2 regions of the Streptomyces gobiensis genome follow, and region 1 is predicted to be linked to the other one. Evidence: riboswitches for the same ligand, from Rfam matches in the RefSeq annotation. Region 1 holds a riboswitch; the other holds the start of a gene.
The links. A riboswitch is a leader RNA that binds a small molecule or an ion and turns the genes downstream of it on or off. The one in region 1 is predicted to bind cyclic di-AMP.
Positions count from the first base shown of each region.

Region 1 (7,081 bases):
AGACGAAGGAGGAGAGCCCGGCGCCGCGCTGGTGCAGCCCGGCGAGCAGGGCGATGCCGATCGCGCCGGACTGGGTGAAGAGGCCGATACGGCCACGGGCGGGGGTTTCCGGGGCGAGGGTCGCGTTGAGCCGGACGGCGGGAGAGGTGTTGATCAGGCCGAAGGCGTTCGGGCCGATGATCCGCATCCCGTAGGAACGGGCCTTGCGGACCAGCTCGCGCTGCTCGGCACGGTCGAAGTCGGCGGAGAGTACGACCAGGCCCTGGACGCCGTGCTCACCGCACTCGGTGACGATGGCGTCCACCTGGCCGACGGGGACGGCGACGACCGCGAGATCGACGGGCTCGGGGATGGCGCTCACCTGGCGGTGCGCGGGAATGCCGGGGACGCCCCCGAGCTCGCTCTGCCCGTGGGGCAACCGGTTGTTGACGGCGTATATACGGCCCGTAAAGCCGGTGGCCCGCAGCGAGTCGAGCACGGTGCGACCGGCCCCACCGGAGCGTCGGCCGGCGCCGATGACGGCGATGGAGCCGGGGGCCAGCAGCCGCTGCACCGAGCGGGCCTCGGCGCGCTGCTCCCGGGCGCGCATCACGGCAAGGGACTCGGCGGTCGGCTCAAGGTCGAAGGTGAGGTGGACGGAGCCGTCCTCGAAGCTGCGCTTCTGGGAGTAACCGGCGTCCGTGAACACCTTGATCATCTTGTTGTTGGCGGGCAGCACTTCGGCGGTGAAGCGTCGCACCCCGCGCTCGCGGGCGCAGGCGGCGATGTGTTCCAGGAGAGCGGAGGCGACGCCGCGGCCCTGGTGAGCGTCCTGGACCAGGAAGGCCACCTCGGCCCCGTCGGCGGGGGCGGAGGCGGGACGCCCGGTCTCGTCGACGCGGTCGTAGCGGACGGTTCCGATGAACTCACCGCCGACGGTCGCGGCGAGCCCGACCCGGTCGACGTAGTCGTGCTGGGTGAAGTGCCGGACGTCGCGGTCGGAGAGCCGGGGGTAGGGGGCGAAGAAGCGGTAGTACTTGGACTCGTCCGAGACCTGCTCATAGAAGCTGACCAGGCGACCCGCGTCCTCGGGGGTGATCGGCCGGATCAGGGCCGTACCACCGTCGCGCAGCACCACATCGGCTTCCCAGTGAGTGGGGTAGGCGCGCTCCGTGGGCGTCTGCATGGGGCCAGCGTAAGGCCAGTTGCACCGGCTCGCGGACATCCGTGCGAAGGGGCAGTCTGAGGGGGCACCGTGCCGGGACGGGAGCACTCTCCCTGCCATGCGAAACTGGTCTAGACAACCGTTCCGACTTGAAGGGCAACACCATGGCTGAGCGCCGCGTCAACGTCGGCTGGGCCGAGGGCCTGCACGCCCGTCCCGCCTCGATCTTCGTCCGCGCCGCGACCGCCGCGGGCGTCCCCGTCACCATCGCCAAGGCTGACGGCACCCCGGTCAACGCCGCGTCGATGCTCGCCGTTCTGGGCCTGGGCGCCGAGGGTGGCGAGGAGATCGTGCTCACCTCCGACGCAGACGACGCCGAGGTGGCGCTGGACCGACTGGCCAAGCTGGTCGAGGAGGGCCTTGAGGAGCTTCCCGAGACCGTCTGAGAAGCCGGGCCCAAAAAGGCGGTGGAGCACCCCGCTCCACCGCTTTTACATGTTCTACGGGAATTTCCGGGCAGCAGTAATTACCCCCGGGAATTCCAGCTCCATTTGTATACAGACTTTGTTAAACGCGGCCGCGCGCGGTGTTTACAGTAGGTTTCAAACTCCTCACCACGACCGGCCGCTGCTGCCGACGGGCCGCGATGGAACGCTCCACATGCGCGGCCGCAAGCGAGCGGGCCCGCTCGGCATCCCCGCGGGCGACCGCGTCAACAATCGCGCCATACTCCCGCCAGACCGTGGTGGCCTGTACCGGCGGCTCGACCGCGTACATCCACGCGATCTTCCGGCGCAGCTGGGTGAGCAGCGCGGCCAGGCTGGCACTGCCGGAGGCCTGGGCCAGCGTCTCGTGGAACCAGTCCCCCAGCGACCGCAGGTCCGACAACTGCCCCCGCTCGGCCCGCTGCTGCCCCAGCCGTACCAGCCCCCGCAGCACCTTCAGATGCGCCTCGGTGCGACGCTGGGCGGCCCGTGCGGTGCCCAGCGGCTCCAGCAGGGCGCGGATGTCCAGCAGGTCGGCGGCCTCCTGCTCGGTCGGCTCGGCGACACAGGCGCCGGCATGCCGCCTGGTGGTCACAAAGCCCTCGGACTCCAGGGTGCGCAGGGCCTCGCGCACCGGCACCCGGGAGACGCCGTAGCGCTGGGCCAGCAGCTCCTCGGTGAGCCGGGCGCCGGGCGGAAAGGCGCCAGAGACGATGTCATCGCGAACCGCTGTGCATACCGTGTGCGCGGAAATGCGCATGGTCGGACCTCCGGCGTAATCCCCACGTTTTCGAGATGTCGCAGACCCGAACTGTATTCCAACCGCCAGTTATTTCCGACGCCCGGCCCGAATCAGGCGGAAAAAGAGCGGCGGGATGGGCGTGAAACGACGAAGACCCCGGCTGAAAGCAGGGGTCTTCGTCGCTCTGTGCGATGCGTCACAGCGGCGCACGGTGGCCGTCAGACGCTGACGCCCTTGGACCGCAGGTAGGAGACCGGGTTGACGTCCGAGCCGTAGTTCGGGGTCATCCGGGCCTCGAAGTGCAGGTGGGGGCCGGTGGAGTTGCCGGTCGAGCCGACGCGGCCTATCTGCTGGCCGGACTTCACCTGCTGTCCGACCCTGACACCCATGGAGGACAGGTGGCCGTACTGGGTGTGGGTGCCGTCGCTGTGACGGATGACGATGTTGTTACCGTACGCGCCGCCCCAGCCCGCTACGGCCACGGTGCCGCCGCCGACGGAGCGGACGGGGGTGCCCGCAGCGGCGGCGAAGTCGATGCCGCTGTGCTTGCCGGAGGACCACAGGGCACCGCCCGCCCGGTACGGGGTGGTGACCTTGGAGCCCTTGACGGGTGAAACGAAGGCGTTGGGGTTGGCACGCTTGGCGGCCCGGGAGGCCTTGGCCTGCTGCGCCGCCCGCTCCTTCTTGGCCTGCTCAGCGGCCTTCTTCTTGGCCGCCGCCTTCTTCTTGGCCTCGGCGGCTTCCTTCTTGGCCTTCTTGGCCTTCTTGGCCGCCGCAGCCTTGGCGTCGGCGGCGCTCTGCTGAGCCTTGGCCTGGGCGCTGATCTGTTCGGCGATCGAGTCGCCGATCATCAGGGCCTGGCTGAATCCGCTCACCTGCTTGGCCTTGGTGCCGCCCGCGGCGGAGGCGGGAGCTGCGAGAGAACCGATCAGACCGGCGGTCAGGGCGGCAACGCTGAAGATCTTGGCGCCGGTGCGGACGGCGCGTCCCGGTCGGTGATCCGCCCCGGTGGCATGGGTGAACGCCATGGCAGGCGTGCTCCTTTCCTTCCTTCACGCCTACCGGGTTAGCTGACGGGTTCGGAGCAGGAAGGTCTCCTACGAGCACACGGCTCGATTCACCCCAAGGACTACTGGTGGGTCCCCGGCTCCCTCACGGGGACTCGGCGTTCACTGGACGTCGGCCGCGGATGCGGTCACTTCTAACGAACAGCGACACCGAAGCTAAACCGGACATCTGCGAAGTACCAAGAGGATCTAGCCTCTTTGTCAGACATCCCACACCGTCACCCCTCATATCACCTGCCAAATCGGACATAAGGCCGGACATAAGAGAAGCCCTCGGATATCAGTCCTGACATCCGAGGGCTTTTGGGTCCGCGCCGGGCGGCACTGGCCGCCCGGTCGGCGATTACTGGCCTGTGACGACGGTCACTTGACCGATCCCCAGCTCACCCACCGGCCCGGCGATCTGCTCGGCGTCGCCGACCAGAACGGTGACCAGCCGGTCCACCGGGAAGGCGTTGACGGCCGCCGCGGTGGCCTCGACCGTGCCGGTCTCCGCGAGCCGGGCGTACAGCTGCGCCTGGAAGTCATCCGGAAGGAACTGTTCCACCTGGTCCGCGAGCGTCCCGGCGACGGCCGCTGCCGTCTCGTACCTCAGCGGGGCGACCCCCACCAGGTTCTGCACGGCGACATCGCGCTCCTCATCGGTCAGGCCCTCAGCGGCGAGGGTGCGCAGCACCTGCCAGAGGTCGGCCAGCGCGGGGCCGGTGACATCGGTGGCCACCGAGCCGCTGATGGCGAGCATCGCCGCGCCGACAGCCCCGCCCGGGGCAGAAGAGGGCGCGGAGCGCAGCACCTGCCCGAAGGCGCGCACCCCGTAGGTGTACCCCTTCTCCTCGCGCAGCACCCGGTCGAGGCGGGAGGTGAGGGTGCCGCCCAGACAGTACGTGCCGAGCACCTGGGCGGGCCACACCCGGTCATGCCGGTCAGCGCCGATCCGGCCGATGAGCAGCTGGGTCTGCACCGCTCCCGGCCGGTCCACGATGACCACCCGGCCGGTGTCATCGGCGGTGATCGGCGGCATGGGGCGCGGCTCGGCGGCGGCGCCGGTCCAGGCACCGAGGGTGTCGGCGAGCGCCGTGTCCAGGTCGACGCCGGTGAAGTCACCCACGATGACCACGGTGGCCGTGGCGGGCCGTACATGCGCCTCGTAGAAGGCCCGTACGGCACCGGCGTCAATGCGCTCGACGGTCTTCTCGGTGCCCTGCCGGGGGCGGGACATCCGGGATTCGGCCGGGAACAGCTCCTTGGACAGCGCCATGGAGGCGCGGCGGGCCGGGTTGGCCAGCTCATGCGGGATCTCATCCAGCCGGTTGCGCACCAGCCGGTCGACCTCGCTGTCCGGGAAGGCCGGGGCGCGCAGCGCGTCGGCGAGCAGCCCGAGCGCCTTGGCCAGCCGGGAGGCCGGGACCTCCAGGGACACCCGGACCCCGGGGTGGTCGGCGTGTGCGTCCAGGGTGGCGCCGCAGCGCTCCAGCTCCGCGGCGAACTCCTCGGCGCTGTGCTTGTCGGTGCCCTCGGACAGCGCCCGCGCCATGATGGTGGCGACGCCGTCGAGACCCTCGGGCTCGGCGTCCAGGGGGGCGATCAGGTTGACCTCGACCGCGACGACCTGCTGGCCTGGACGGTGACAGCGCAGCACCGTCAGACCGTTGGGCAGGGTGCCGCGGTCGGGCGCGGGGAATTTCCAGGGCTTGGGCTGTCCGCCGACCGGCTGCGGATGGAGCTCCATCGTGGGGGTGGTGGGGGTGGGGTTACTCACTGCTCGGCCCCTTCGAGGTTGTCGGCTGTGTGGTCGGCGGCGTAAACGACGTCGGGCTCGGTCGGTTCGTAGACCAGCACCGCACGGTTGTCGGGGCGGAGCCGGGCGGCGGCCACGGCCCGTACCTCCTCCGGGGTGACCTCCAGCACCCGCTGCACCGCGCTCAACGCGAGCTGCGGATCACCGAACAGCACGGCGAACCGGCACAGTTCATCGGCGCGGCCGCTGACCGTCGCCAGCCGGTCCAGCCACTCACGCTCCAGCTGGGCCTGGGCACGCTCCATCTCCTCGGGGCTGGGGCCCTCAGTGGCGAAGCGGGCCAGCTCCTCGTCGACGGCGGCCTCGATGTCCGCGATCTCCGCGTCGCCGGAGGTCTTCACATCCAGCCACCCCAGCGAGGGCGCGCCCGCCAGCCGCAGCAGACCGAAGCCCGCGGTGACGGCGAGCTGGTCCCGGCGGACCAGCCGGTTGTAGAGCCGGGAGGACTCACCCCCGCCCAGCGCGGTCAACGCGAGATCAGCGGCATCGGCCTCCCGGGTGCCGTCATGCGGCAGCCGGTACGCCGCCATCAGCGCCCGGGCCGGTACATCCTCCTCGACGACCTCACGCAGCTGCTCCCCCATGATGTCGGGGAGCGTGCCGTCGCGCGGCGGCTGCTTGCCGTCGTGGCCGGGAATGGAGCCGAAGTACTTCTCGATCCAGGCGAGCGTCCGCTCCGGGTCGATATCGCCAACGACCGACAGCACGGCGTTGTTCGGCGCGTAGTAGGTACGGAAGAATTCCCGCGCGTCCTCCAGCGAGGCGGCGTCCAGGTCGGCCATCGAGCCGATCGGGGTGTGGTGGTAGGGGTGGCCCGCCGGGTAGGCCATGGCGGTCAGCTTCTCGAACGCGGTGCCATAGGGCACATTGTCGTACCGCTGCCGCCGCTCGTTCTTGACCACATCGCGCTGGTTCTCCATGGACTCGTCGTCCAGAGCGGCCAGCAGCGAGCCCATCCGGTCCGCCTCCAGCCACAGCGCGAGCTCAAGCTGGTGGGCGGGCATAGTCTCGAAGTAGTTGGTGCGCTCAAAGCTGGTGGTGCCGTTCAGCGAGCCACCCGCGCCCTGCACCAGCTCAAAGTGTCCATTGCCCTTGACCTGCGCCGAACCCTGGAACATAAGGTGCTCAAAAAGGTGAGCGAGACCGGTACGGTCCTTGACTTCATGGCGGGAGCCGACGTCGTACCAGAGGCAGACCGCGGCTACCGGTGTCTGATGATCCTCGGAAAGCACTACGCGCAGGCCGTTGGCCAGCCAATGCTCGGTCGCTGTCAGCCCTCCTGTGGGGGGCGGGGGCGTGGCCGTGTGACCCATGGGCGAGGAGTCCCTTCCGTCGTTGAGCAGAGCAGTCCTGCCACTGTATGCAAGCGCGGAGACCTGGCGCGAAGTTCCCGTACGGTTCCCCCTGACCCCGGGTCGGACGCCCGGCTGTCAGCGGCTGGGTCCACAATGGTCGGCATCAGACGCAGCAGCCCCACGTCCGCAGAACGCAGTAACCGCAGTAGTCGCAGTAATCAACGCAGTAAGCCCGGTAATCGCAGTAACGCCGTAGGCACACGTACCTAAAGGAGCCGCAGCCCCGATGGCCCGCCGCAGTACGAAGACCCCGCCGCCGGATGACTTCGAGGAGCGCATCCTCGACATCGACGTCGTCGACGAGATGCAGGGATCCTTCCTGGAGTACGCATACTCGGTCATCTACTCCCGTGCGCTCCCCGACGCCCGTGACGGGATGAAGCCGGTGCACCGCCGGATTCTGTACCAAATGCATGAGATGGGGCTGCGACCCGAGCGCTCGTATGTGAAGTGTGCGCGGGTTGTCGGTGAGGTGATGGGAAAGCTGCAC
Region 1 is NZ_CP086120.1:4,626,455-4,633,535, reverse strand. Features, by position in the region: gene test1122_RS21530 (bifunctional acetate--CoA ligase family protein/GNAT family N-acetyltransferase) at 1-1,165, opposite strand, end outside; gene test1122_RS21525 (HPr family phosphocarrier protein) at 1,309-1,590, shown strand; gene test1122_RS21520 (GntR family transcriptional regulator) at 1,712-2,389, opposite strand; gene test1122_RS21515 (M23 family metallopeptidase) at 2,590-3,399, opposite strand; cyclic di-AMP (ydaO/yuaA leader) riboswitch at 3,412-3,549, opposite strand; gene test1122_RS21510 (M16 family metallopeptidase) at 3,782-5,167, opposite strand; gene test1122_RS21505 (M16 family metallopeptidase) at 5,194-6,549, opposite strand; gene test1122_RS21500 (DNA gyrase/topoisomerase IV subunit A) at 6,818-7,081, shown strand, end outside.

Region 2 (7,081 bases), 1.6 Mb from region 1:
AACCTGGGCGACGCGGTCGACGCAGCCTCGGATCTGCTGCGCGCCTTCGGCATTAACCCGGTTCGCGGCGAGGGACGTGGGGAGTGAGCCCGCAGCGACAATGTGAGGGGTCGTCACGTAGGTGAGCCCGGTGTGAGCCCGGACGCCTTTGTACGAGACGTCACCAGTCGGTACGCGAAATGGCGCGCACCCGCCCTGGCCTGGACCGGAAGGACTGTGCCGGATCATGCGTCACCGTCCGGCACGGACTCATCGGGACTTTTTTAATCCGTTGGTTGTGGGTTCGAGTCCCACACGGCCTACCGTGGAATCCGCCGGTCAGACTTCTCTGACCGGCGGTTTTCGCTGTCCTGACCTTGGCAAGCGCCCGGGATCGGTGGGACATGGTGCGCGAACCGTTCTCCGAAGCTGAGCCCGGGGGCGCAGCGCAGGTCATTCCAGAGCGGTGGGCTGTCGAACCAGTGGTCCGTAGCGATCATGTCCAGCGCGTGGGTGGCCGCTGGCTGTCCAGCCAGCCAGGCGTGTCCGGAGGGTGAGGGTGATGGTCGAGCGGCGCAGATCCCGAAGCGTGATCGGAGGTGCTGCCAGGAGCCGTCTTCGCCGTTTCTCCTGCTTACAGACCGGAGTGGTCAGTGTATGAGGCGTCGGACCCACACGTCGAGAAGTGATGTTCCCGGGGACGGACGGAGTTGTCCGAACTTCGTCCAGGCCCATGCCTGATATGCGGCCTGGGCCCGGCTGTTGGCCGGGGCGACGCACGCGACGGCCAAGGCGGCGCCGCAGCGGGTCAGAAGGTGGTCCTCAAGGCGGGTGGCGACCTGGCGGCGCCGATGGGGAGGCATGACCATCACCTCGGCCATGACGAAGACCTGCCCCGAAGCGGTGAGTTCTTCCACCTCTGAGGGGAGCGTGCCGGAGAAACCCTGCCACCAGGTGCCCTTGCGGTCAGCCCGGAACCCGTAGGCGCAACCGGCCAAGGGCGTGGGGCCCGCGACCGACATCTCGAACCCGGAGCGCTTGACGTGACCCGCGAACCGTCGCAGGAACTTCTGCCGGTCACCAAACTCCTCGCCCGGTACGCCGTCGTACGCCTCGACGTGCATATCCGCAATGGCCTCTCGCTGTGTCTCGGCCTGCCACCGAGTCAGCCGCCGTAGGTACATCTCCGCCATACGCTTCTCCTATGCCGCCACCGGGAACGCCCCGCCTTCGCATAGTGACAGCCCGAAGCGGCACGGAGAACCCGGCACCGGGCCGTGGTCCGTTCCGCCCGTTGCCGGAGTAGGGAGTAGGCTAGAAAAACCGAGAGTATTCCGAGCACCGGCTGCCGCGCCGATGCCGTTCTCCATGAGCGATGACGCCAGGTGTCCCGCCCCTAGCCGCCCATTTCGGCTCTCCTCGCGGCGCGCCAGCCGCTTCCGGGGCGCCGAGGTCCCGCGCCCACTGATCCACTGCTCCCTGCGGGCATACCGCTCACTCCAGATCTGAGGACATCATGCACTGCGCACACGCCCTGTGCTTCCCGGCAGCTCCAGTCACCGCGTTCACAGAATGCCCAGGACCGTGAGAGGCCGTGCCTCGCATGCCGTGCCTCCGCCGCCGGCCCGGGTATCGCTGGCGCCGGAAGTCCTCGGGCCGCACTGTGTCGACGGCGCTTGGTGGCCCCGCACCCGCGGTCTGCACCGTGAGCTGCTCCCTTTGCTGAGGGCCTTGGCGCCCCGCTGGGACGACATCACCCGCGTCACGGTGCACGCCGACATGTGGCGCCCTGGTCACAGATCGATACAGCTCGCCGGCCGGACGATCCGCATCTTTCTCTCCGACCGCGCCGAGAGCCGCCATACCATCTGCCTGCTCTCACACGGTGGCGGCTGTTGCGACCTGCTGGTCGTACCGCCCCCGACCATCCAGGCAGAGGCAGAACTGCTCCTGGCGGCGGCGGGACGCCCGCACGCGTCGCGTCCGCCCGCCGAGCCCAGGCAGCTTCACGAGCACTGAACCCCACGGAGCGGGGCCACGGCTCAGCTTCCCTCAGGCGTGAGCCCCCGGCCGTGTCCACCCGGATGGCTGTCGTCGGCTCGCCCGGGGCGGGCATGGCCGGGAGATTGAGACCATGGGCAGGCGAGGGCGGCCGGAGGCGTTGGCGGGTAACCGGGTCCTTTTGCTGCTGCCCGCCCTGCTGATCGTATTCGGGGTCATCGTCCACCTGGCCACCCCCGCGCACGTCGCCTTCTCGGCACTCTTCGCCGCTGCCCCACTGGTCGTCGCCCCGCTGTTCTCCGCCCGCGCCACCGCGCTGGCCGGTCTGGCCGCGACGCTCACCCTGGGCGTGCTGCTTCCCCTCAATGACCGTGTGGTCACGACCGATGAACTGATGAAGGTCGCCACCGTGGCCTCGCTGTCCGCCCTGGCCCTCTTCATCAACCACGTCGTGCGGGAGGCCGAGAAACGGCTCGCCTCCGCCCGCGGCGTCGCCGAGGCCGCCCAGCTGGCCGTGCTGCCGACACCCCCGGCCCGGATAGGCGCACTGGAGATCGCCGCCCGCTATGAGGCGGCCCACGCCGATGCGCTGATCGGCGGCGATCTCTACGCGGTCGAAAAGACCCCGCACGGCGTCCGGCTGCTCGTCGGCGATGTACGCGGCAAGGGCCTGGGCGCGGTCGGGGCGGTGGCCCTGGCCATCGGCACCTTCCGGGAGGCCGCCGAGCAGGAGACCTCGCTGGAGCAGGTCGCCGCCCGGCTGGACCACGCGCTGCTCCGGGAGCGGCAGCGCAGGGAGGGCGTGGAGTACGTCGAGGGTTTCATCACGGCCGTACTGGCGGAGGTGGCCGACAACGACCGGCTACGGCTGGTGAACCGGGGCCATCCGCCGCCGCTGCTGCTGTATGCCGACGGCGCAGACGGCACCGACGGCACCGACGGCACCGTACGGACCCTGGAGCCGTCCACGCCCGCGCTGCCGCTGGGCCTGGGAGACCTGAACGCCGACCGGCCCGTCCCGGTCGGCACCGATGAGACCGCCTTCCCGCCCGGCGCGACCCTGCTCCTCTACACGGACGGCCTCACCGAGGCCCGCAACGCCAGCGGCGCCTTCTACGAACCGGCCCGCCGCGCCTCCACAGGCGGCTGGGCCCAGCGCGACCCGGACGGCCTGCTGGACGCGCTACTCGCCGACGTGGCCAGACACACAGCCGGCGAACCCACCGACGACATGGCCCTACTAGCAGTAGCCAACCGCCCATAGCCGTTGTGGGCAGTCGTTCGTTGTGGGCAGTCGTTCCGCAGGGCGTGGGGGCACCTCCTGGGGGCACCCCCAGCGGTAGCTGGGGCAGGGACCGGGGAAAGCACCCTCCCGAGCAACGTAACCCTCGCACAACATGACGATGAGCGGTCACATAAGGCATATGGCGCCATGGTCTGGTGTGCCCTGCAACGCACCAGGGCACGCCCCGTGACGGCCCATTACGTCGCCTTCAGCCGGACGTGCAGCCGTCAGTTGGTGCCCACCCTGAATGGACGGGACCGCATCGGACTCACAACTGCTATCACCCAGCGTGATTGAGTCGAATCCCTCCGCATAACAACTTGGCTAAGAAGCGGAAGACTTGGATTTATTTTACTCGTGGTTATGCCCGACTCTGTCCGGCCGAGCGAGGAAAGTCGTGGTGGCGGTGGCTACTTATTCCCAGGAGGACTTGGAATCCAGCGTCCGGGTCTATTAACGTTCGATAACGCAGCGCGGTCGTCACTGCCGTCGCAAGAGGCGGCACCGTGCGCCTTGGCCGAATCCTGACAGTGCACTATCAGGCACAACAACTGCACCAAAGGAACCGGGGAACCACCACCTTGGGGTGAATCGGGCAGCTTCCCCTGGAAGTTGCCGGTAGGAGACCTTCCTGCTCCGAACCCGTCAGCTAACCCGGTAGGCGAGAAGGAAGGAAAGGAGAGCGCCCCCGTGGCGTCAAGCAGGCCTGCCCCCGAGGCTCCATACAACGAACTCCATGAGCCCCGCGAGTTCGGCGAACCCGGTGAGTCCGGTGAGTACGCTGCCTATGGCCCGTCCGCCGGTGATTCCTGGGACGAGTGGAATCCCACCGAAGACTCCATACGCCCCGTACGTGGCCGCCATCGCGTAGGCAAGCAGCGCGGCGGCATGGGACGCAGCGGCGCGGTCCTCGGTGTCGGCATGGTCGCGGCCATCGGCGCGGGCGGCATGGCCACCGCGCAGGACAAGCCCAAGGCGCCCGTCTCCATGCCGGACGTACTGCCCGACATGGCCGATCTCCCCGGCGTCGGCGACCTTGTGTCCGGTGGCAGCGACGGCAACGCGGCCGATACGACCGTGGCCGCCGCCCCCCTCACCCAGGCCGGGCTGAGCGGCGCGGACACCGCCGCGGGCCAGACCGACGCGGGCGAGGCACTCCGGGCCCGGATACTTCAGCAGGCCGACCAGCAGCAGGCCGCCGCCGACCAGCAGGCGCTGGAGGCCGCCGCCTCGGAGGCCGCCGCCAAGGCCGCGGAAGCGGCCGCCGCCGAGGCGGCCAAGGTGGCCGAGGCGGAGCGCAAGGCGGAGGCCGAGCGGCGGCGGAAGGCCGAGGAGGAGCGTAAGCGCAAGGCGGAGGAGGAGCGGCTGCGCAAGCTCGCCGCCAGCTTCACCCTCCCGCTCAGCTCCTACCAGGGACTTGGGCCCGGCTACGGTTCCTCCGGTTCCATGTGGAGCGCCAACCACACCGGCCAGGACTTCACCGCCTCCAGCGGCACACCGGTCAAGGCGGTGCACACCGGCACCATCAAGGAAGCGGGCTGGGCCGGTTCGTACGGCTACCGCATTGTCCTGGAGCTCGATGACGGCACCGAAATCTGGTACGCCCACCTCTCCTCCATGATCAAGACCAGCGGCAAGGTCACCACCGGCGACACCATCGGCCGAGTCGGCTCCACCGGCAACTCCTCCGGCCCGCACCTCCACCTGGAGGTCCGCCCCGGCGGCGGCGACCCCGTCGACCCCCTCGCCTGGCTACGCGGCAAGGGTCTCAACGTCTAGCCCGCCGCCCCTCATCCCCCGTACCCCTGTACCCCGTCGCCGTCCCGCACCAGGAGGGGACGGGACGGCGACGCCTGCCCCGGCGGCCCTGGTGGACCACCCCCCGACACCAGGGCCGCCGGCCTTTCGTGGGCCCGCCCGATGCGACTACCGCAGCCCCAACTCCGCGTGCACCGCCCGTTCCAGCTCCAGCACCCGCTCATGGCTGTCCCCGATGACCAGATACGACCACCTGCCCTCCGGCACCAGGGCGCTGTTGAGCAGGACCGCACCTTCCGCGTGCTTCCGGTCGAACGCCAGGCCGCCCGTGCGCAACCGCGCCACGGCCTGGCCGAAGTCCCGTGGCATGCCGCCCGGCCGGCAGTCGGCGACCCATACGGGCCCCGGCGCACCAGCCCCACCACCCACACGGGCATCCGGGACCAAGCGGTGAACCAGCACGTCAAAAGTGGTGGTGCCGGTACGGCGGACATTGCTCTCAATGGCGTACACACGGCCGTCCCCGGTGAGTCTGGCGTCGACCGAGCAGTGCCCGTAGTAGCCATGTTCGGCCAGGTAGTGACCGAACCGTTCACCCATCCACAGCAAACGGTCAGTCCCCTCGCCTGCCGTCTCCGGCGTCTCCGGCAGCGGAGAGCAGTACCCGCGATAGGCGTCTTCGGTATTGCGCATCATCCCGTGGTACAGCACCCGGGCCCCGCCGGGCTCCGCCAGCACCTGCACACTCACATCCAGTGCCGCGTCGATGTACTCCTCGACGACCCACCCGCCCGGCAGATCACCCGCCGTCCGCAGATACGCGGAGATCCGCTCCTCAATCTCCGCCGGACTGGCCTGCGGCAGACGCGTGATGCCATACCCATTCGACGAACGGGCCGGTTTGACGATCAGCTGGGGATACGCCGACATCTCCGAGACGGCCGCCCGCAGCTCCGCCGCATCGCGGCAGACCCTGCCATCCGGGACCGGGAAAGCCAGCCGCTCCGCCGCCTCCCGGAAGCCGCTTTTGGCGTTGAGCCGGTAGACCGCGTCCAGCGCCTCGTTCCCCACCCCCGCCGACCCGTAATGGTGCAGCGGAAGCCCAAGCGTGGCGGCCAGCTCAGCAATTGACCGGTCCAGCTGGTACGGCAGAATCCGCATCTCCGGCCGGCCCTCGGCGATCTCGCGCAGCCGGCCCATGACCCCGTCCCGCCGGACGGCCTCGGCCAGCGGAACCTTCGTGCCGGACGGCACGGTCAGCACCGTCACCGCGTCCGGGTCCACCTCAATAAGCTCGCACGCGTACGCCTTGAACGCGGGCGGTACGGGCAGCGGCGTCACCACCACATCACCGGGCTCGACAAGCCAGATCTTCCGCGGAGACTGCGCCACCGTGGCCCCCAGCAGGCCTGACAGCCAGGTGTCCGACAGGATCTCGCTGATCCGGTTCGACAGAATCAGCAACGGGTCTCGCTCACTCTGTGCATCGGCTCTATACACAGAGAATTACTTTACTGGTCACCCCCCTAAAGCACATACGGGGCGAATTCCGGCTGTTCCACCACCCACCCCTCATCCCGGAATACCGCCGTCCCTTTTCCTGCAAGCTCCGGATCCTCCCGCGCTCTCCTCACCCACGACTCCGGCGTCGCCCCGAACAATTCCCGCAGCCGCACCGACTGCCGCAACAGCCCGGCCAGCACCGACCGCTGCTCACCCCCCGCCCGCAGCGACCCATCCGGATACCCGAGCACTCCCCGCCGATTGACGTACACATACGCCCCTATAAACGACGCCCCCGCTATATCCGCGCCGTCCCCCGGCACCGTCACAGGGAACTCATCCGCAGGCAGAAAAGCCCGCTTGAACGGCAGCTCCGTACGATCCACCGCCGCCAGCTGCGCCTCCTCCAGCCAGGTCACCACCAGCGCCGATTCCCGCCCCAGCAGCAGCCAGGGCGAGGCCGACACATATCCCACCCGGCTGATGTGCCCGGACAGCCCCACCCCCACGCCGCGCACCCGTACCGGCACCATCGGCACCGTGCCGGACACACCG
Region 2 is NZ_CP086120.1:3,071,602-3,078,682, forward strand. Features, by position in the region: gene test1122_RS14300 (GNAT family N-acetyltransferase) at 630-1,172, opposite strand; gene test1122_RS14305 (DUF5994 family protein) at 1,588-1,998, shown strand; gene test1122_RS14310 (PP2C family protein-serine/threonine phosphatase) at 2,114-3,244, shown strand; cyclic di-AMP (ydaO/yuaA leader) riboswitch at 3,810-3,944, shown strand; gene test1122_RS14315 (M23 family metallopeptidase) at 3,956-5,044, shown strand; gene test1122_RS14320 (preATP grasp domain-containing protein) at 5,192-6,487, opposite strand; gene test1122_RS14325 (hypothetical protein) at 6,550-7,081, opposite strand, start outside.
Region 2: another riboswitch for cyclic di-AMP. It lies ahead of test1122_RS14315 (M23 family metallopeptidase); the one in region 1 lies ahead of test1122_RS21515 (M23 family metallopeptidase).